DNA from 4 places in the Pseudomonas sp. KU26590 genome. Region 4 is predicted to be linked to each of the others. Evidence: predicted binding sites of a transcription regulator. Region 4 holds the regulator's gene; each other region holds the start of a gene.

The links. Region 4 encodes FliA, which starts transcription of late flagellar genes. Its sites were predicted from a motif close to CTAAAGTTTNNNNNNNNNNNGCCGNTAA; they were not measured.
Region 1: the regulator FliA is predicted to act here: its motif matches at 2,985-3,012, upstream of OKW98_RS07595 (methyl-accepting chemotaxis protein).
Region 2: the regulator FliA is predicted to act here: its motif matches at 2,659-2,686, upstream of OKW98_RS10915 (methyl-accepting chemotaxis protein).
Region 3: the regulator FliA is predicted to act here: its motif matches at 4,232-4,259, upstream of motA (flagellar motor stator protein MotA).

What each region holds. Positions count from the first base shown of each region.
Region 1 is NZ_CP110644.1:1,677,831-1,683,019, reverse strand. Features, by position in the region: gene OKW98_RS07605 (IS110 family transposase) at 1-474, opposite strand, end outside; gene OKW98_RS07600 (protease inhibitor I42 family protein) at 662-1,054, shown strand; gene OKW98_RS07595 (methyl-accepting chemotaxis protein) at 1,142-2,938, opposite strand; gene cmoA (carboxy-S-adenosyl-L-methionine synthase CmoA) at 3,191-3,934, shown strand; gene cmoB (tRNA 5-methoxyuridine(34)/uridine 5-oxyacetic acid(34) synthase CmoB) at 3,931-4,890, shown strand; gene pdxJ (pyridoxine 5'-phosphate synthase) at 5,061-5,189, opposite strand, start outside.
Region 2 is NZ_CP110644.1:2,449,965-2,455,153, forward strand. Features, by position in the region: gene OKW98_RS10910 (hypothetical protein) at 127-780, opposite strand; gene OKW98_RS10915 (methyl-accepting chemotaxis protein) at 1,062-2,627, opposite strand; gene OKW98_RS10920 (CPBP family intramembrane glutamic endopeptidase) at 2,728-3,519, opposite strand; gene acnA (aconitate hydratase AcnA) at 3,870-5,189, opposite strand, start outside.
Region 3 is NZ_CP110644.1:6,014,165-6,019,353, reverse strand. Features, by position in the region: gene OKW98_RS26705 (molecular chaperone) at 1-518, opposite strand, end outside; gene asd (archaetidylserine decarboxylase) at 795-1,664, opposite strand; gene rhdA (thiosulfate sulfurtransferase) at 1,719-2,534, opposite strand; gene OKW98_RS26690 (HDOD domain-containing protein) at 2,581-4,116, opposite strand; gene motA (flagellar motor stator protein MotA) at 4,329-5,180, shown strand; gene motB (flagellar motor protein MotB) at 5,184-5,189, shown strand, end outside.
Region 4 is NZ_CP110644.1:2,350,426-2,355,614, forward strand. Features, by position in the region: gene flhF (flagellar biosynthesis protein FlhF) at 1-271, shown strand, start outside; gene fleN (flagellar synthesis regulator FleN) at 390-1,223, shown strand; gene fliA (RNA polymerase sigma factor FliA) at 1,220-1,963, shown strand; gene OKW98_RS10505 (chemotaxis response regulator CheY) at 2,204-2,578, shown strand; gene OKW98_RS10510 (protein phosphatase CheZ) at 2,598-3,386, shown strand; gene OKW98_RS10515 (chemotaxis protein CheA) at 3,531-5,189, shown strand, end outside.

The DNA of each region.
Region 1 (5,189 bases), 670 kb from region 4:
GCGCATCTGGTTACCCACTGCTGTGCGCCGACGCACGTAACCTTGGCGAATACGGTGCAATGCCTGCATGGCCAACTCCGCGGCACTTTTGATGGGCACTGCCGAAATTCTGCTGTCGCGGCCCGCGCGCAATATTGCGAGCGCATCGTTGCGATCATTCTTGGCGCCGCTGCGATGATCAGCGACGCGCCCGGCTGGAAGTATGCGTGCCAGATTGCCCTGATCTTGCAGCTGCCGCGCCCAGGCTTGAGCGCCCGGACCGGTTTCCATGAGAACGATAACGTGCGGTTCGAGCTTGCACAAAAATGCGTAGAAGGCTTCTCGTGACTTGATCCGCTCCTCATAGAGCACCTGGCCCAAGGCATCTTCACCAGCGATCTGAAAGACCCGCTTGGCAAGATCAATCGCCACGGTGGTGCATGCCGGGAGATCGGATGAAGACAGAGACTGATTAACCGTCGTATGCTTTTTCATGGACTCGCCCTCGCTGTCGTTGGCTGTTTAGACTGCCACCGTGGCGCATTGACGCCTCGGCCTGGGCGAGTCCATCCAATTACAGAGTCCAGATTCACCGCAGGGTCTGGAGCAGTTTTAGCTTCCCGGTTTCAGCCCTGCCATCTTCGGTTATCCTGCCCTCATGTTGCCTATGACCGGAGCCTCCATGACCCCTGCCCGCCTGCTCGTCCCGCTCAGCCTCACCCTGCTTGCTGCCTGCGCCCAGACACCGAAACAGATCGTTTCCCTGGACGACCAGCAAGACTGCCCCATTACCCTCAAAACGGGCCAGACCCTCATGCTGATGCTGCCCAGCAATCCCACCACGGGTAACCGCTGGCTGGTGCAAAATCCCGCGCCGTCGATACTCGGCAGCCTGGGGCCGGAGGTGTTCAATTCTTCCAAAGACGTCGGATTGGTCGGTGAAGGCGGTCAGTCGGTCTGGCGCTACCGAGCCGCCAAACCGGGCACGGGCCACCTCATGATGGTCTATCGACAGCCCTGGGCGCCGGAAGTGACGCCAGAACGCACCTTCGATTGCGTCATTACGGTCAACTGATCGCCCGCTGACGCCACGGCCGCACGCGTAGGAACGCCTTTGCCCGCGAAGGGATAATCAGTCGCTGAGCGTGGGCGTGAGCCGCGGTCATTCGGCCAGTAATTGCGCCGCATCGAAGCCCATGCGCAAGTTGCCCCAGTGACGGCCGTCGAAGAAGAACGGCACGTCGATCTCGGTCATGATCTCGCCGGTGTCGCGCAGGTAGGTCTGCAGCAGGAAGCGCTGTTTGTTGGCGGCTGCGCGCAGGCCAATGGGGTCAGCAAACATGCGCTTGTTCCGGCACACCGGCAGGTCGATAGCCCGGTCGCCCGTAGGTTTTTTCGACACCCAGCTGTTGTTTACCGGGCAGTAACCCTTGGTGTCGACGATAAAGGTGACCTTGCCCCCCAGCGTCTCTTTGGTCAGCGCGTCGCACTCCTCCTGACAGATCTGGGCGAAGCGCTCGGAGTAGCTGGTCGTGTACTGCTTGGGATCGGTACCGGGGATCAGCTTGTAGCTCTGATCGAACAGGTTGACCCCTTCACGTTGCAGCGCGGCCAGGCGCACCTGGAGCCGGTCTCGGCAATGACTGGCGCGGGTAATGCCAGCGTCCAGCGCGCCATGCCCGAGTACAAACCGGCCCAGCAGCGCCTGGACCTTTTCCGCCACGCCCGACAAATCGCGGGTGGCGGTGGCGGAATGCTGCATGCGCTGGTCGATGGACTGGCTGTCCGCATGAATCTGCGTGACGCGGTCGTTGATGCCGGTGTTGCTGTCGGCGAACTGCAGGATGTGCGAAGCGATGTCCTCCAGCTTGGTGTGAGTGGATTCGAAGTCGCCGATCATGCTTTCGAAATGCCCCGACGCGCGCTCGACCACTTTCTGGGTCTCCCGGGCGCTGTGGCTGATCTGAGTGGTCTGCTCGTGGGTCGAGCTGACTTCCAGCAACATGGCGTCGATGTTCTGGGAGATGTCTTCGGTGGCGCGGCTGACGTTCTGGGCCAGGGTCCGGACTTCGTCGGCCACCACCGCGAAACCACGCCCGCTCTCCCCCGCACGCGCCGCCTCGATCGCCGCGTTGAGCGCCAGCAGGTTGGTCTGGGAGGAAATCTGTTGAATCAATCCAACGATGGATTTGATGCTGGATGAACGTTGGTTCAACGCCGAGACCAGCGTGCCGAACTCATTCAGGCTGGTGGAAATCTCACTGATGTTGCCGGTCACTTCCAGCAGTTCGGTGTAGGAGTCACGGGCCATGCTGAGGTTCTGCGCGGTGGTCCCGGAAATACCCTGGGTCTGCCGGGACACCTCGGCAATCCGCCCGACTGCGTCGTTGCTCTGCTCCATGACTTCCCTGGCGAAGCGCGCCTGATGGGTCGCGCTGTCGCTGGAATCGCTGATGTTTTTCAGCGAGCGCGCGGACTCCACGGCAATGTGCACGGTGAGCGCCTGAACGCTGCTGATAATCTCCCGCTGCTTGGCCAGAAACCGGTTGCAGGTGTTCGCCAGCACGCGAATCTCATCATGGGTCAACAGCGGCAAGTCCTTGGACAGGTCGCCCTCGCCATTGGCAATGCCTTCCAGCGCCAGGGTCATCTGATTCACCGGCCGCACGATCAAGTGCCGGAAATACCAGACCATGAAGCTGACCAGACACAGGGTAAACAGCGTGCTGCCCAGAATGGCGTTGCTCAGCACATCGAGCTTGCCCTCGATCATGCTCAGCGTCCCCGCCGGCACCTGCGCGGTGCGCAACTGCAGCAGAATGTCCGCGCGCAGGCTCACGGCTACCCAGTACACCACGGCGCTCACCATCACCATCAGAAAAAGGCTCGACAACTTCTTGGTCAAAGAATCGAAAAACTGCCTCTCGATGGACTCGTACAACGCCTTGAACGCATGCATGCCACGGTTCCCTGTGTCTGGTAATGAAATTGATTGCAACTAAGGTTTTTCGACTGCTGGGGGGAAACCTTTAATCCTGTGGGGTTAAAGGCGCCCAATCATGCCTTGCGTTGCAGCGATGCTCAAAGAGATCAGCAGCGTCGCGGGCATCCGTTGCGGACCAAAAGGACGTGCACGTTAAAGATCAGGTTCCAGCCGAGGGACGGAATTGGCTAAAATGCCGCACTTTTCGCTTCGTACCCCGGAATCGCCGTGAGCCCAGAACCCGACCGCCTATTCGCCCAGCCGCTGCCCCAGGTGCCCGACTTCGCCTTCAACGAAGACGTGGTGCGGGTGTTCCCGGACATGATCAAGCGCTCGGTGCCGGGCTACCCGACCATCGTCGAAAACCTCGGCGTGCTCGCGGCGCAGTTCGCCCAGCCCCACAGCGTGCTCTACGATCTGGGCAGCTCATTGGGCGCCGTCACTCAGGCGTTGCGCCGGCATGTACGCACCGAAGATTGCCGGGTGATCGCCATAGACAACTCGTCGGCCATGGTCGAGCGCTGCCGGGAATACCTCAACGCCCAGGACTCGATGTACCAGGAGCTGCTGCCGGTGGAGGTCATCGACGGCGATATCTTGAATCTCGAGTTTCAACCCGCCTCGGTGGTCGCGCTTAACTTCACCCTGCAATTCATCGCCCCGGAACAACGCCTCGCCCTGTTGACCCGCATCCGCCAGTCGCTGCTGCCCGGCGGTGCGCTGATCGTGTCGGAGAAGCTGCGTTTTGATGACACCGAAGAGCACGCGCTGCTCACCGATCTGCACGTCGCCTTCAAGCGCGCCAACGGTTACAGCGAGCTGGAGATCGCGCAGAAACGCAGTGCAATCGAAAACGTGATGAAGCCCGACAGCCTTGAGCAGCACCGCGAACGCTTGCTGGCCGCCGGTTTCAGCAAAGTCGTGCCCTGGTTCCAGTGCCTTAATTTCGCCTCGTTGATTGCCCTGCCATGATTGATCTTGCTCCTCTGGTCCGCCGTATGGCGGGCACGCCACTGTATGCCTGGGCCCAAGGCCTGCAGGCGCAACTCGACACGAAGATGGAAAAGGGCCACGGCGACCTCGAACGCTGGCAGGGCGCGCTGAATGCCTTGCCTGACCTGACGCCAAGCCGCATCGAGCTCAAGGAAGATTTCATCCTCGACGCCAACTGCGACGCCGCCACCCGTGAGCAGACCCGCGCCGCGCTGATGGGCCTGTCGCCGTGGCGCAAGGGGCCCTTTGATGTGTTCGGCGTGCACGTCGACACCGAATGGCGCTCGGACTGGAAATGGTCGCGGGTCTCGCCGCACCTTGATCTGAAAGGCAAGCGCGTTCTGGATGTCGGCTGCGGCAACGGCTATTACCAGTGGCGCATGCTGGGCGCCGGCGCCCACAGCGTCATTGGCGTCGATCCCAACTGGCTGTTCTTCTGCCAGTTCCAGGCCATGCAGCGCTACCTGCCGGACCTGCCGGCGTGGCATCTGCCGTTCACCCTGGAAGATTTGCCGGCACGTCTGGAAGGTTTCGACACGGTGTTTTCCATGGGCGTGCTCTATCACCGCAAGTCGCCTATCGATCACCTCCTGGCGCTGAAAGACTGCCTGGTCAAAGGCGGCGAGCTGGTGCTGGAAACCATGGTGGTGGAAGGCGATGCAAACCAGGTGCTGGTGCCGGAGGACCGCTACTCGCAGATGCGCAACGTCTGGTTCCTGCCCTCAGTCCCGGCGCTGGAACTGTGGCTGCGCCGCGCAGGTTTTGTGGATGTGCGCTGCGTCGACGTCAGCACCACCACGGTTGAAGAACAACGCGGCACCGACTGGATGCGCTTTCAGTCGTTGAGTGACTTCCTTGACCCGGCTGATCCCAGTAAAACCGTGGAAGGATTACCGGCGCCAAGGCGTGCGGTAATTGTGGGGCGCAAGCCGTAACCCGAAACAGTCGACACCGCGTTCGCTCGGCAAAGCTGACGACACCCCATATGTAAGCGCCGACAAATCACCTGTAGGAGCGCGCTTGCCCGCGATTGCGGTGAATCAGGTTAATTTTCACTCACTGACAGAGTGCAATCGCGGGCAAGCGCGCTCCTACACGTATTGCGTCAGGCCTTCGCTGCGGCTGCCAGTATCAAGGCCTTCATCTCCGACACCGCCGACTTGAAACCGACAAACAGCGCATGGGCCACCAGCGCGTGGCCGATGTTCAGTTCGTTGATGCCCTTGATCGCGGC
Region 2 (5,189 bases), 100 kb from region 4:
TTGTGGAATGAAAGCACCAAAAAATAATTGAAAATATTTTTCCCGGGCGAATTTATTGACAAAACCTCCACGCATAAGCGTGGAGGTGGTTACTTTTGGTATTCAGTTGAATAGCCTGAACGCTGGTTACAATTTAAGTGAAACCAGCGTCGGCAGGCTGGTGATGGATACATTGCCCGCGCGGTCGGTCACGAAATACTCGATGGACACGTTTTCCGCTGCAAGGGCTTGCAGGTGTTCGCGGCTGAAAGTGATTTCGACGGACCGGAGGGTGAGCTCTTCCGCCTGGACCTGATGGGCCGGGCCTGCAACGCCGTTGAGTAATGTCTGGATGACATCGCCCGGTGCCATGCCCGCATAGCCAGGGAGGAGGCCAATGAGTTGATCGCCGAAGGTGGCGGTGGGGAAGATGAGGGGAGCGAGGAGGGTAGCGCCGGGTTTGGTGCGGTCGACGCGAATTGTGGTCGACGGCGATTCAACGGTAATGCCACCTGTCATGTTTGTGACCGTATAAGCGACTTCGTAGGATCCGTCATTCTCCAGTTGTTCAATGGGTAATGTAAGTGATAAGAGCGTTCCTGGCGCCGGCAGCGGAACGGGCATTGTTTGAATCGGCCCAACCATAATGCCGTTAATCATTAGCTGAAAAACATCTCCTTCATCCGAGTACGTCCATGTCTCCACAACCACAGAAATATCCCGGGTTAGATCAGCGAGCGGTATGAGGCCATCGATAGCAGCCACGGGTATAGAAGGTGCAACTAGCCCTGTAGACTTCATGTGTATCTCCATTTGACGCACCGCTACGCTCTATTCGTAGAGAGTGCCCATTGAATTAGTTATCCAGATCAAAAAATACCCCACCCATGGTGGTAACTATTTATCGTCTTTCAATAATCAACTAATAGAGTTCTACAAATCCTGTCAACACCCAACCTCCCGCGCCAAACCAAAAACTGCTCTCCCAAACGATTTTCAGAAATGTCCTACTTAAATCCTAATTAAAACAAAAAGGCCCCGGCAGACGATCTGCTGGGGCCTTGGCCTAACCCATCAATCACTCAGCGGTTAAAGCGCTCCACCAGTGAGTATTGCGTGTTGGCTGTGTGGGTCAGCTCCGCACTGAGCGTGGCAGAGCGACGTGCTTCCTCAGAGGTCTGGTCGGCCAGGTGCGCGATGGTGCTGATGTTGCGGCTCACCTCTTCTGCCACCGAGCTTTGCTCTTCAGTGGCGGCCGCGATCTGCGTGGTCATGTCGGTGATGTTGGCCACTGCGTCGCTGATGCCCACCAGCGCCTTGTCGGCCTCCATGACCTGCTGGACGCCTTCTTCTGCCTGGCGACGACCTGTGTTCATGGTCTGCACCGCGTTGGTGGCCGTCTGTTGCAGCTTGGCGATGAGGGCGTGGATCTGGCCGGTGGATTCGGTGGTGCGTTGGGCCAGTTGGCGGACTTCATCGGCGACGACGGCAAAGCCACGACCCATTTCGCCCGCGCGGGCGGCTTCGATGGCGGCGTTGAGGGCCAGCAGGTTGGTCTGATCGGCGATGCCTTTGATGACATCGACAACGCCGCCGATTTCGTCGCTGTCTTTCGCCAACTGGGTCACCGTCAGGCCGGTTTCTCCCACCGAGGTGGACAAGCGCTGAATCGCCTCGCGTGTGTCGCTGGCGATCTCGCGGCCGCGACGGGTCAGCTCGTTGGCCTGCTGCGTGGCGTCAGCGGTGCGCTGCACGTGATTGGCGACTTCTTGCGTGGTCGCGGCCATCTGGTTGACAGCGGTGGCGACCTGTTCGGTTTCGACGCGCTGACGTTCCAGGCCGGTGGAGCTGGCCTGCGCCAGGCTGTCGGACTGACGCGCCTGAGCGTTGAGGTGTTCGGCGGTGTCCTGCAGGCGGGTGAGGCAGGTCTTGAGACGCGCTTCCTGGCTGAGAATCGACATCTCCAGCCGCGCCTGTGCGCCGCGGCTGTCGGTGTACATCTGCGCGATCAGCGGGTCGGACGTGGTTTGCTCGGCCAGACGCATCAGGCGCTTGAGGCCACGCTGCTGCCAGCTCAAGCCCAGCAGGCCCAGCGGCACCGACAGCGCGGCGGCGAGCACGAAACCCCAATGGGAATTCAGCCAGACGCCAATCAGAAAGCTCAACTGGCTGACCAGGATGAACGGCAGCCAGTCCTGCAATATCGGCAGCCATTTGTCACGGCCTGGCACAGCGCTCTTGCCGCTGTTCAGGCGTTTGTAGAGGGCTTCGGCGCGACGCACCTGTTCAGCTGTCGGCTTGATGCGCACGGACTCGAAGCCCACGACCTGTTTGTTCTCGAAGACCGGCGTGACGTAGGCGTTGACCCAATAGTGGTCGCCGTTCTTGCAGCGGTTCTTGACGATCCCCATCCACGGCAGGCCCTGCTTGAGCGTGGTCCACATGTGCTCGAAGACCGCCGCCGGCACGTCCGGATGGCGGACGGTGTTGTGGGGCGATTTGATTAGTTCATCTTCGGAAAAACCGCTGATTTCAATGAAGGCGTCGTTGCAATAGGTGATGACGCCGCGCGCATCGGTGGTGGAGATCAACCGCTGCTGCGCCGGGAAGGTCCGTTCGCGTTGAGTGATGGGCTGGTTATTTCGCATGAGCTATTCGATCCAGGAAGGCTGTGAGCGGTTATCGGCCTGGAGGGAGAAAAATGAAGCTTTTGTGAACTGCTTCATGTTTCGAGGTCCTGAAACGCGCTTACCGGTCGAACATCGGATAGGTGAACAGGCTGAAATGCAGCAGATTCACACCAAAGTGGGTGAGCACGGCGGCGGGCAGGCCGCCCAGTCGATAAGCCACTCCATACCCTACGCCTGCGATGCCCGCCAGAAGCGCCCACTCCCAGCCACCGCCGATGTGCGCAAGGCCGAAGAGTGCCGACGCCATCCCGATTGCCATTGCGTCGTGGTAAGGCAAGTGTTGCAGCCATTTTTTCAGGCTCCCTTGCAGGTAACCCCGAAAAAGCAGTTCCTCGGTCAGCGCGACCAGCAGCAGGTTGTTCAGCGCCCAGATGCCCGTTTGCCCGGGCCACTTTGGCGACCAGCCGACGAGGCCCAGCAATAGCGCTGTTGATAAACACGCTGCGGCGGTGACGGGCAGGGCGATGCTGGTGACGCCCAGCCACCGTCGTGGACTAAACGCGACAAACACCCAGGGGCAGGCAATTGCGATCCAGAAGCCAATGAGGGGCCTGTCGAGATTCAGGTACATCGAATACGGCGTGGCTTCGGGGCTCAGGCGCACGCCGGCAATCGCCCGTGCACTGATGAAACCGGGTAACCAGTGACTGGCCAGTCCCGCGGCAATGGCGATAAATAGGGCGTGACCGAACAGGCGGACGGCGCGGTGCTGGAAATGGCTGGCGCAGATGCCGGCCATGATCAGCAATCCGAACGTGATAACCACGGGAACGCTGAGCTGGCCGTAGAGCAGCGCCACACCGTAGCCGAGAGACAGCAGAAAGAGGGTTGTCCAGCGTTGCGCCGACATGAAGTCGTCCTTGGGCGTCGGAATAGGCTGGCGATTTTAGCGTTGATTAAACGCGGGTGTATGTCGGACCAACGGGAAGTCGGTCCGAATGTTTTGTTGATGCAGGGCGGAGGGCATGTAGGGCGTTTCTGATGACGAGGGATTTGGGTTGGACACTGGCCCCATTTTTGGTGGGGCCATATGACGTCTTCCCGGCTAAAGCCAGTCCCACAGGTGCGCGCGGTGTTGTAGGGCCGGCTTCAGCCGGGAAGAGGCCGGTTTGAACACCAGAAGATCTAGGCTGTAAAAACTGACCCTTCCCGGCTAAAGCCAGTCCCACTGACAGCGGGCGGCTTTAGCCGGGATGAGGCTCAGGAAGCAATCAACTGCCGCAACACGTAATGCAGAATCCCTCCCGCCTTGAAGTATTCCACCTCGTTCAAGGTATCGATCCGGCACAGCACGTCGATGTTTTCCTGCTGGCCGTCCTCGCGGGTAATCTGCACCGCCAGGCTCATGCCTGGCTTGAGGGTGGCACCGGTGAGCCTGGTGATGTTCAGCACTTCCTTGCCCGTCAGGCCCAGGGTTTTGCGACTTTCGCCAGCCCTGAACTGCAGGGGCAGGACGCCCATGCCGACCAGGTTGGAACGGTGAATGCGCTCGAAACTCTCGGCGATCACCGCTTTGACGCCCAGCAGATTCGTGCCTTTCGCCGCCCAGTCGCGACTGGAGCCCGTGCCGTATTCCTGACCGGCAATGACCACCAGTGGCGTGCCTTCTTCCTGGTAACGCATGGCCGCGTCATAGATCGGCAGCTTCTCGTCGGTGGGCACGTGCAGCGTGTAACCGCCTTCTTCGCCGCCGAGCATTTCGTTGCGAATGCGGATGTTGGCGAAGGTGCCGCGCATCATCACTTCATGGTTGCCGCGCCGCGAACCGTAGGAGTTGAAGTCCTTGTACTCCACGCCCTTGCTGCGCAGGTAGCGACCGGCCGGGCTGTCGAGTTTGATGTTGCCGGCGGGGGAGATGTGGTCAGTGGTCACCGAGTCGCCCAGTACCGCCAGTACGCGAGCCTGCTGCACGTCGGCGATGACCGGCAAAGGACCGGCGACGTCCTCAAAGAACGGCGGGTGCTGAATGTAGGTCGAGTCCGGCTGCCAGACGTAGGTCGCCGCCTCCGGCACCTGAATCGCCTGCCACTGGGCGTCACCGGCGAAGACTTCGGCGTATTCCTTGTGAAACATGCTGGTGCTGACGTTCATCACGGCGTCGGCTATCTCTTGCTGGGTCGGCCAGATGTCGCGCAGATAAACCGGCTGGCCGTCGCTGCCTTCGCCCAGGGGCTCGCTGCTCAGGTCGGTGCGCACGGTGCCGGCCAAGGCGTAAGCGACCACCAGCGGCGGCGAGGCCAGCCAGTTGGTTTTCACCAGCGGGTGCACCCGTCCTTCAAAGTTTCGGTTGCCCGACAGCACCGACGCGACCGTCAGGTCCGACTGCTGAATGGCTTTTTCAATCGGATCGGGCAATGGCCCCGAGTTGCCGATGCAAGTGGTGCAGCCGTAGCCGACCAGGTCAAAGCCCAACTTATCGAGATACTCCGTGAGACCAGCGGCGTTGTAGTAATCGGTCACGACCTTGGAGCCGGGTGCGAGCGAACTCTTCACCCACGGTTTGCGCTGCAGGCCTTTCTC
Region 3 (5,189 bases), 2.5 Mb from region 4:
TAAATCTGGTGCAGCTCCAGCCACAAGCCGTCCTGCACGGGACAGTAAAGCTGGTTGGCACGGATCAGCGGGCCGTTCAGGCAACCGAGCGCGCGTTGAAGGGCGGTGGTCAGCAGACCGATACGGTCCTTGCTGAGCTTGACGGCGACCCGCGCGATGATCTGTTTGTAACCAATGGCCAGATGGTTTTGCAGGGCCTGGCACAAATTGGCCACTTTGCGCGGGCGCTCTTCGAGCACCACGGACTGGTTCAGGAAGTGACGCTCCAGGTGCTTGCACACGAAAAAGACTTCCGGGCGAAGCAATTCGAGGAGCTGCATGCGGTTGTCGCTGGGGGTGAGCAGCTGGTTCAGTTCGCCGAGCCCTTGATAGAGCTGACGTGCCATCTCGCCGAGATTGGCCTTGGGCAGCGTGGCGATCCAGCGCTTGAGGTCTTTGGGCGTCGCGTCACAGAACGACAGGCTCGACTGCGTCGGCACAGGTGCGCGCAACAACAGTGGGAGGCTTAAATTACTCATGTGACAAGCAAACTCCAACAACTACAGGCCTGAACGGCGGCGTCAAACTCCGGGAGCAAGCACCCTCGCCGAGCGAAAGAGCACGGTTACGTCCACTGAACGCGAAGGTTCCTACAGCACTGGGACTCTAGCAGCATCCTGCAACCGTCGCCGCCTGGCCGATATCCCGCAGCCGGATGCAGCAATCCCTGGTGACGCGTGATGCCGCGCAACGGCTTAACGAAGTTCGCGTCAGAAAAACAGCATCACGCTCTCATGGAGAAGCTAAGGCAAGAATCAGGCCTGCAATGGCAATGCGAGGCCCTGACCCATCTGCACAGGCGAACCGGCGGTCAGCAGTTCGGACCATTTCACCTGATTCGGGCCGAACAGCACGATGGCCGTGGAGCCCAGTTTGAAGCGACCCAGCTCTGCGCCTTTTTCCAGATGGATGGGCGCACGCGCTGCTTCGTCGTAACGGAAAGTCTTGAGCTCGCGCTTTGGCGGCGTGACCAGACCCGCCCACACCGTTTCGATCGAGGCAACGATCATGGCGCCGACCAGCACGACGGCCATCGGACCGCGCTCGGTGTCGAACAGGCACACGACGCGCTCGTTACGGGCGAACAGCTCCGGCACGTTTTCCGCCGTGGTCTGGTTCACCGAGAACAGCCGGCCCGGCACATAGACCATCTCGCGCAGGGTGCCGGCGAGCGGCATGTGAACGCGGTGATAGTCCTTCGGTGACAGGTAAACGGTGGCGAATTCGCCGCCCATGAACGGCGCGGACAGGCGCGCATCGCCGCCCAACAGTTCCAGAACGCTGTAGCTGTGGCCCTTGGCCTGGAAAATCCGGCCGTGCTCGATTGGGCCCAGTTGGCTGACCGCACCGTCGGCAGGGGAAAGGATCGCGCCCGGCGTTGGGTCCAGTGGACGCGCGCCCGGCTTGAGGGCGCGGGTGAAGAAGTCATTGAAGTGCTGGTACCCGGTGATGTCCTCGACCTGAGCCTGGGACATGTCCACCTGATAGCGGCGCGCAAACCACTGGGTGAAAGCGTTCTTGAACCAGCGCACGCGGCATTCGGCTACGCAGCCGGCCAGTTGCGACAGCAGATGATGGGGAAGCAGATACTGGAAGAGGATAAACAGACGCTGTTTCATCAAGATTCCTAAAACGTTCGAAAAAGGGAATAAGGAGCTGCGCCACATCGGGCGCCGATTTTATTTCTCGACCGGGGTGTCCGGATGGTTGCCCCACTCGCCCCAGGAGCCGGCGTAGCCCTTGACCCTCGGGTACCCCAGCGCCTTGGCCACCAGATAGGTGAAGCCCGAGCGATGATGGGTCTGGCAGTGGGTAATGATTTCTTTCTCCGGGGTGATGCCAAGGTCTTCGAGAATCTTCGGCATGTCCTTGCGGATGCGCAGGCTGCGCGCCTGATCCATACCGGCGGTCCATTCGAAGTTCACTGCACCGGGAATGTGACCTCCCTTGGCGGCGACGACCTTTTCGCCGGAGTACTCGGTCGGCGCGCGGGCATCCCAGATCGCCAGGTCAGCAGCGCCCAGGCGGCTTTGCAGGTATTCGCGGGTGGCCGTGGGCTCGTCGTGCAAGGTCAGCGAAACCGGACCGCCGACTGCTTTCGGCACCTCTGTCGACATTGGCAGAGCTTCTGCTTGCCACGCGAGCAGGCCGCCGTCGATATAGTGATACTTTTTGTGTCCGATGACGTCGAGCAGCCAGATGAAGCGGCCGGCCCAGCCACCGCCTTCGTCGTCATACACCACGTATACCGCGTCGGGGTTGTGGCCCAGTTCGCCGAACAGCGCTTCCAGCTGCGTGTGCGAGGGCAGCAGCCCCGGCGCTGGTGGCAGGCCCAGTTGTGTACGCTTCGGATCGACGAATCGCGCGCCGGGAATGTGGCCGGCCTCGTAGCGGGCCGGGCTGGTCAGGTCGACCAGGATAAGCTCTGGCGCGCTGAGGCGTGCTTGCAGGTCTGCGGGCTCGATGACCAGCGGCAAGCTTGAAAAGGCAGACATGTAGCGTCTCCGGATCGCGAAAAGGTTGCGAATTGTAGCTCAGCCGTCAGCCATTGCGATGGCTAAAGGTGGCGAGGGCTTTCTCGATGCACTGACCGGTTTTTCCGAAAGCCTGGACGGAGACTTCGGAAAACAGCCCGCCGCCCTGATCGGCCACCACCATCATCACTACGCGTCCATTGCTTGCCAGTGAGCGAATCAGCAGGTTTTCGCCGCTGAACAGATTACGCAGTTGCGGTGGCAGCAGCGCCGAGAACTGCGCGTTGTTGGCCGGTGTCAGGCGCAATTGCGTGGGCTGGGCGAGCAGGCGTTGCAGCACGGTGCTGTCTTTGTAGGGCACCAGCAAAGCAGCGGCCGACTTGTCCACGCCCGCGATCTGATGCACGCGCAGACTATCGGTCTTGCGATCGGTCATCATCAGCACCACCCGCTGCATACCCGCTGCCACCAGTGCGTCCCGGGCGCAGGTGGTCAGGTGTATCGCGTTGATGAACATGCTGGGCTCTTTCAACAGATCGGCGCAGTGCTTGCGCCACAGCTGCAAGGCGTCGGGCGAGGGTGGCGGGGCGGGCAGCAAGCCTTTGTGTACGCGACGGGTGTTCCACGGCCAGAGCAAAGCCTGCGCAGGATGCCAGATGTCCGGGCCCGAATGCTGGCGAGCGCTCGCCGCTGCGTTCTGGTGAACCTGCTGCTGAAGGTCATCCAGTGACTGTTGCAGATACAGGCTGGTCAGCAGCTGCCAGCGCAGGTTGTGCGGTGTGTCCCAGGCCTGGTGCGCCGACAGCGCGAGACCGTTGGCCAGCAGAATGGTATTGGCGGGCTGGTTGAGCCAGCGCCGCAGCGGCTGGTCGGCGTCGAGTTGCTGTTGCTGCTTGAGTGGGTCGCCGTTGCTGTGGGCGATGCGCAGCACTTTCACCAGATTGCGTTGCTGGGAGGTCAGCAGTTCGTAGCCCTGGGTCACCCAGATCGGCAGGCGCCAGTGCTGCGCCAGCGCCTGACACAGGTGCACCAGACGAACGCCAAACAGTGCCTGCTCCACAGTCTTCGCAGACTCGCCCTTGTGGATAACCCGCAACTCCCACTCTTCCAGCAGTCTGGGGTGCGCCAGCGCCATCGGCCAAAGCGGCGAGAGAAACAGCAGGCTGCCCAAGTGGATGTCCTGCCACAGCCGGGCCAGTTGATTGGCGAACAAGCCGTGCGCCTGTTGCATGGCGTGCTGACTGATCATCTGGATTTGACGCAGCGCCACCGGCATATCCCGTGGCTCGACACTCGGCAGCCGCGCCAACAGCGCTTCGGTACGAGCCAGTCCCAGTCGGTTGATGGCGACTTCAAGACTCTCCGCGGGCTGTGCGGTGGCGGGGCTGTTCAGGTTGGCTTCGCGCAAAACGTTGAGCACCAGCGCCGGGCTGTCCTGCATGAGATCGGAAATATCGCGCAGCGAGCGGCGGCTGTCGGTCAATGCCGCCTGCACGCGCTGATAGGCCACCGCAGGCACAGGCAAGGCGATGCCGTCGAGCTGCTTAATCCAGTTATCCAGGGTGCGCGGAACAGGGAGCGAAGAAGCTTTATCTGATTGCATTCACAACACCCGTACGGCTGGGAGGTTTTGATCAATGTCGGGTACTGGCATCATGCCGGCCCTCGTGGCGCAACGTCCGGCGCGACACATAGGTCAGCATTTTCCTGTGATCTGACTATAGTCTGGCGCATTCATGCCGATAAGCAGGACAAGAGTTTCAAGCGCTTCTCGCACAATGACCATGAACCCGACTCAATAAGTATTTTCTACCTATGGCAAAAATTATCGGCATCATCGTCGTTTTCGCGAGCGTTCTCGGCGGATACGTACTGTCCCACGGTCAGATCGCAGCGTTGATCCAGCCTTTCGAGGTCATGATCATCGGCGGTGCGGCGCTGGGTGCATTCCTGCAAGCCAACCCGGGCTATATGACCATGCTGGTCATCAAGAAGTCCTTGAAGATGTTCAGCACCCGGTTCACCCACGGCTACTACCTTGAAGTGCTGGGCCTGGTTTACGAGATCCTCAACAAGAGTCGTCGCGAAGGCATGATGGCCATCGAAGGTGACATCGAAGAGCCCGAGAACAGCCCCATCTTCGCCAAATACCCTGGCGTGCTCAAAGACACCCGCATGATCGCCTTCATCTGCGATTACCTGCGCATCATGTCTTCCGGCAACATGGCGCCCCATGAGCTGGAAGGCTTGTTCGACATGGAATTGCTGAGCATGAAAGAAGAGCTCGAGCATCCTTCCCACGCGGTGACCGGTGTCGCCGATGCCATGCCAGGTTTCGGTATCGTTGCGGCGGTACTGGGTATCGTGGTGACCATGGCGTCCCTGGGTTCTGGCGACAAGGCCGCGATCGGCATGCACGTTGGTGCGGCGCTGGTCGGTACGTTCTTCGGTATTCTCGCGGCATACGGTTTCTTCGGCCCGTTGGCCACTTCCCTGGCCCACGATGCCAAGGAAGAAATGAACGTCTATGAATCGATCAAGGCTTCGCTCGTCGCGTCGGCGTCCGGCGTGCCGCCTTCGCTGGCCGTGGAATTCGGTCGCAAGGTTCTGTATCCGGCCCATCGCCCCAGCTTCAGCGAGCTGGAACAAGCTGTCCGCGGTCGTTAATCCATGGAA
Region 4 (5,189 bases):
TTATAAACGTTGCGGCCTGGCCGGGTGCATCCTGACCAAGCTCGACGAAACGGCCAGCCTGGGCGAAGTGCTCAGCCTGGCCGTGACACACGAACTGCCTGTGGCCTATCTCACTGATGGCCCACGGATACCGGATGATCTGCATTTGCCGCGTCGGCACCAATTGGTGAGCCGGGCAGTCAGCGTGCAGATGCAGGAGGAGCCTAGCGAGGAAGCGATGGCGGATATGTTTGCGGATCTTTATCACAGCACCGGCAAGCGCGCGGGCTAGGTATAGAAAATGACAGTGGAATTTTCCTGCATCGATGGTCTGCCAGGCATTGTTCAGGCACTGAACGTGCAGCCCGACATGTGGCTTAGGTCTAAGCAAGACAAGGTAAACAATTAACATGGGCAGCATGCATCCCGTACAGGTTATCGCGGTAACCGGTGGCAAAGGTGGCGTAGGCAAGACCAACGTTTCAGTGAATCTTTCACTGGCACTGGCCGAGCTGGGACGTCGCGTCATGCTGCTGGACGCCGATCTGGGTCTGGCCAACGTCGACGTATTATTGGGACTGACCCCCAAACGCACCCTGGCTGACGTCATCGAGGGGCGGTGCGAACTGCGCGATGTCCTGCTGCAGGGCCCGGGCGGCGTACGCATCGTGCCGGCGGCATCGGGCACCCAGAGCATGGTCCACCTGACCCCGGCGCAGCATGCCGGGTTGATTCAGGCGTTCAGTGACATCGGCGACAACCTCGATGTGCTGGTCATCGATACCGCCGCCGGCATCGGCGAGTCGGTGGTGAGCTTCGTCCGCGCCGCCCAGGAAGTGCTGCTGGTGGTGTGCGACGAGCCCACGTCGATCACCGACGCCTACGCCCTGATCAAACTGCTCAACCGCGATTACGGCATGAACCGCTTCCGCGTCCTGGCCAACATGGCCCAGAGCCCGCAGGAAGGGCGCAACCTCTTCGCCAAGCTGACGAAAGTCACCGACCGTTTTCTCGACGTGGCCCTGCAATATGTAGGCGCTGTGCCGTACGACGAATGCGTACGCAAGGCCGTGCAGAAACAGCGCGCCGTGTACGAAGCGTTTCCGCGTTCCAAATGTGCGTTGGCGTTCAAGGCCATCGCGCAGAAAGTCGACACCTGGCCGCTCCCGGCGAACCCGCGCGGCCATCTGGAATTTTTCGTAGAACGCCTCGTGCATCACACCAGCGCAGGGCCCGTCTCATGACAGCAAGTGGCTATCGCATGTACAGCAAATCGTCCAAAGACTCCCAGTATGAGCTGATCGAGCGGTATGCCCCGCTGGTCAAACGAATCGCCTACCACTTGCTGGCGCGTCTGCCGGCCAGCGTGCAGGTCGAGGACTTGATCCAGGCGGGCATGATTGGCTTGCTCGAAGTCTCGACCAAATACGACTCCACCAAAGGGGCCAGTTTCGAGACGTACGCGGGTATTCGTATCCGTGGCGCGATGCTCGACGAAGTGCGCAAGGGGGATTGGGCACCGCGCTCGGTCCACCGCAACACGCGCATGGTCAGCGACGCAATTCGTGCAATCGAAGCGAAAACCGGTCGTGACGCTAAAGATCACGAGGTTGCTGCCGAACTTGAAATGAGTCTCGACGATTACTACGGGATTTTGAACGATACCCTGGGCAGCCGCCTGTTCAGTTTCGACGACCTGTTGCAGGACGGCGAACACGAAGGGCTGCACGAGGACGGCGCGAGCCAGTCCCTCGAACCGTCGCGGGATCTGGAAGACGAGCGCTTCCAGGCTGCGCTGGCCGAGGCCATTGCCAACTTGCCCGAACGTGAACGCCTGGTGTTGTCGCTGTACTACGACGAAGAGCTGAACCTCAAGGAAATCGGTGAGGTCCTGGGGGTCAGCGAGTCGCGGGTCAGCCAGCTGCACAGCCAATGCGCGGCGCGTTTGCGCGGTCGTCTTGGCGAGTGGCGCGCACGTTCATGAATGAGGCGCAGGCTGCGAGGCCTGCGCGTTGCGTGTAAGACCGGCTGTGCAAGACGTGAGCGGGAAGTAAAGAGACACGGCAGGAGTCGGTCGAACCGGGTCGTAGAGGATCCGGTTTCGCTGCGCTTGTCCCCGTCGATTAAAACCCCTCTTCATGTTCGGCACAGCCGGTATTGATTGAACGCGCGTTCAGGTGCTGAACGCGTTAAAGACTGCTTGGAGGTCGAATTGGACAAGAACATGAAAATCCTCATCGTTGATGACTTCTCAACGATGCGGCGGATCATAAAAAACCTGTTGCGTGACCTTGGGTTCACCAACACGGCCGAAGCAGATGACGGACTCACCGCATTGCCGATGCTGCAAAGCGGCGCCTTTGACTTCCTCGTCACTGACTGGAACATGCCTGGCATGTCCGGCATCGACTTGTTGCGTCAGGTGCGTGCCGACGAGCGTCTGCGCAGTCTGCCGGTGCTGATGGTCACTGCCGAAGCCAAGCGCGAGCAGATCATCGAAGCCGCTCAGGCCGGTGTGAACGGCTACGTGGTAAAGCCGTTCACGGCGCAAGTGCTCAAAGAGAAAATCGAAAAGATCTTCGAGCGCGTCAATAGCTGATGTCCGCTGCGAGGGCGCTATGGATTCCAAAGATTCGACAATGGGTGACTTTGAGTCAACCCTGAAGAAACACGCACAAGAGCTGGTCGCGAGCCTTGAAAAAGGCAAGTTCGGCGACGCCGTGCAACTGATCCATGAGCTTAACCAGACCCGCGACCGCGGCCTGTATCAGGAAGTCGGCAAACTGACGCGCGAGCTGCACAGCGCGATCGTCAACTTCCAGATCGACCCGAACATGCCGCAGGCCGAGGAGGTCTCTCAGATCACCGACGCCACCGAGCGGCTGTCGTACGTGGTCAGGCTGACTGAAAACGCGGCCAACCGGACCATGGACCTGGTGGAGCTGAGCACGCCGTTGATGCACGGGCTCACGGATGACGCCAAGTCGTTGAGCGCCGACTGGGGACGCTTCATGCGCCGAGAGATCAGCGCTGAAGAGTTTCGTGATCTGGCACGCCGCGTCGATGTGTTCCTGACCCGCAGCGAAAAGGAGACCACCGAAGTCTCCGCGCACCTGAATGACATTCTGCTGGCTCAGGATTACCAGGACCTCACCGGTCAGGTGATCAAGCGCGTGACCACGCTGGTCACCGAAGTCGAGCGCAACCTGCTCAAGCTGGTGCTCATGGCGAGCCAGGTGGACCGCTTCGCGGGCATCGAGCACGACCAGGAAGTGTTCCGTCAGGAAAAAGAACAAGAAAAACTTCACTCCAAGGGTGAAGGTCCGCAGATTCATGCCGATAAACGTGAAGACGTTGTATCCGGACAGGATGATGTTGACGATCTGCTATCCAGCCTCGGATTCTGATTCGGTCATTCTTATTCGGACTTCAGGTTTTCTGTGAAAGTGGCTGCTGGGCCCGCGCGCCAATGCTTCGACGAGAGCAATGCGCGCAGGCCCTCAGTGCAGCCTCCGGATCGGTTTGACGGTTAATTTTAGGAGCACCCCCCAATGAGCTTCGGCGCCGATGAAGAAATCCTTCAGGATTTTCTGGTAGAGGCCGGCGAGATTCTCGAGCTGTTGTCAGAGCAGTTGGTCGAGCTGGAAAGCCGACCTGACGATGCGGACCTGCTCAATGCAATTTTTCGCGGTTTTCACACTGTAAAAGGGGGCGCCGGCTTCCTCCAGCTCAACGAGCTGGTTGAATGCTGTCACATCGCCGAGAACGTGTTCGACATCCTGCGCAAGGGTGAACGCCGCGTCGACTCGGAGCTCATGGACGTGGTGCTCGAAGCACTCGACACCGTCAACAGCATGTTCGGTCAAGTGCGCGAGCGTTCCAGCGTCACCCCGGCCACGCCTGAATTGCTCGCCGCGCTGGCTCGCCTGGCCGAGCCGGCATCGGCAGAAGAGATCGCTGCGGCACCGGTGGTTGAAGAGCCGGTTGCTGAAGCGCCTTCCGAAGACATCACCGATCTTGAATTCGAACAGCTTCTGGATTCGCTGAACGCCGTCAAGGCGCAAGCGGCAGGCGCTCCTGCGCCGGCTGCGTCTGCACCAGTAGCCGCGGCAACTGTTGCAGCCTCACCGGCGGCAGCGGTTTCCGCTGCACCGGCCGGCACTGCGGCCAGCGATGAAATCACCGACGACGAATTCGAATCACTCCTCGATCAGCTGCATGGCAAAGGGCAGTTCGCCGTCGATGCCGTGCAACCGCCGGCGGCTGCGACGCCGTCTGCCGCACCGGCCAGTGACGAAATCACTGACGACGAATTCGAGTCGCTGCTGGACCAGTTGCATGGCAAAGGCTCGTTCTCGTCGGATGCCGTTGGCGCTGCTGCTCCTGGCGCTGCGGCTCCTGCTGCCCCTGCACCTGCCGCACCGGTTGCGCCCGCTGCCCCGTCGAAAGCCGCTGCCCCGGACGAAATCACCGACAACGAATTCGAAGACTTGCTGGATCAGTTGCACGGCAAAGGCAAGTTCGAACCTGCAGTCGCTGCCGCCGCACCTGCTGCCGCGCCTGCTGCACCGGCCAAGAAGCCCGAGCCTGTCAAAGCCGAACCGGTAAAAGCAACGCCTGCTGCGGCGGTTCCGGCCAAAGCCGCTCCTGCCGCTGCCGCTGCCGCTGCCGCTGCCGCTGCCGCTGCCGCTGCCGCTGCCGCTGCCGCTGCCGCTGCCGCTGCCGCTGCCCCTGCCGCTGCCCCTGCACCGGCTCGTGCTGCTGCTCCCGCGCCTAGCGAAAAACCGCCGTCTGAAGCGGAAACCACCGTGCGCGTCGACACCGCGCGGCTGGACGAGATCATGAACATGGTCGGCGAACTGGTGCTGGTGCGTAACCGCCTGGTGCGCCTGGGCGCCAACAGCGCCGACGAAGCCATGTCCAAGGCCGTGTCCAACCTAGACGTGGTCACCGCTGACCTGCAGACCGCGGTCATGAAGACCCGCATGCAGCCGATCAAGAAAGTGTTCGGTCGCTTCCCGCGACTGGTTCGCGATCTGGCACGTCAGCTGAAGAAAGAAATCAGCCTTGAACTGGTGGGTGAAGAAACCGACCTGGACAAAAACCTCGTCGAGGCCCTGGCCGACCCGCTGGTCCACTTGGTGCGCAACGCGGTCGATCACGGTATCGAGTCGCCGGAAGAGCGGGAAGCGTCGGGCAAGCCCCGCAAC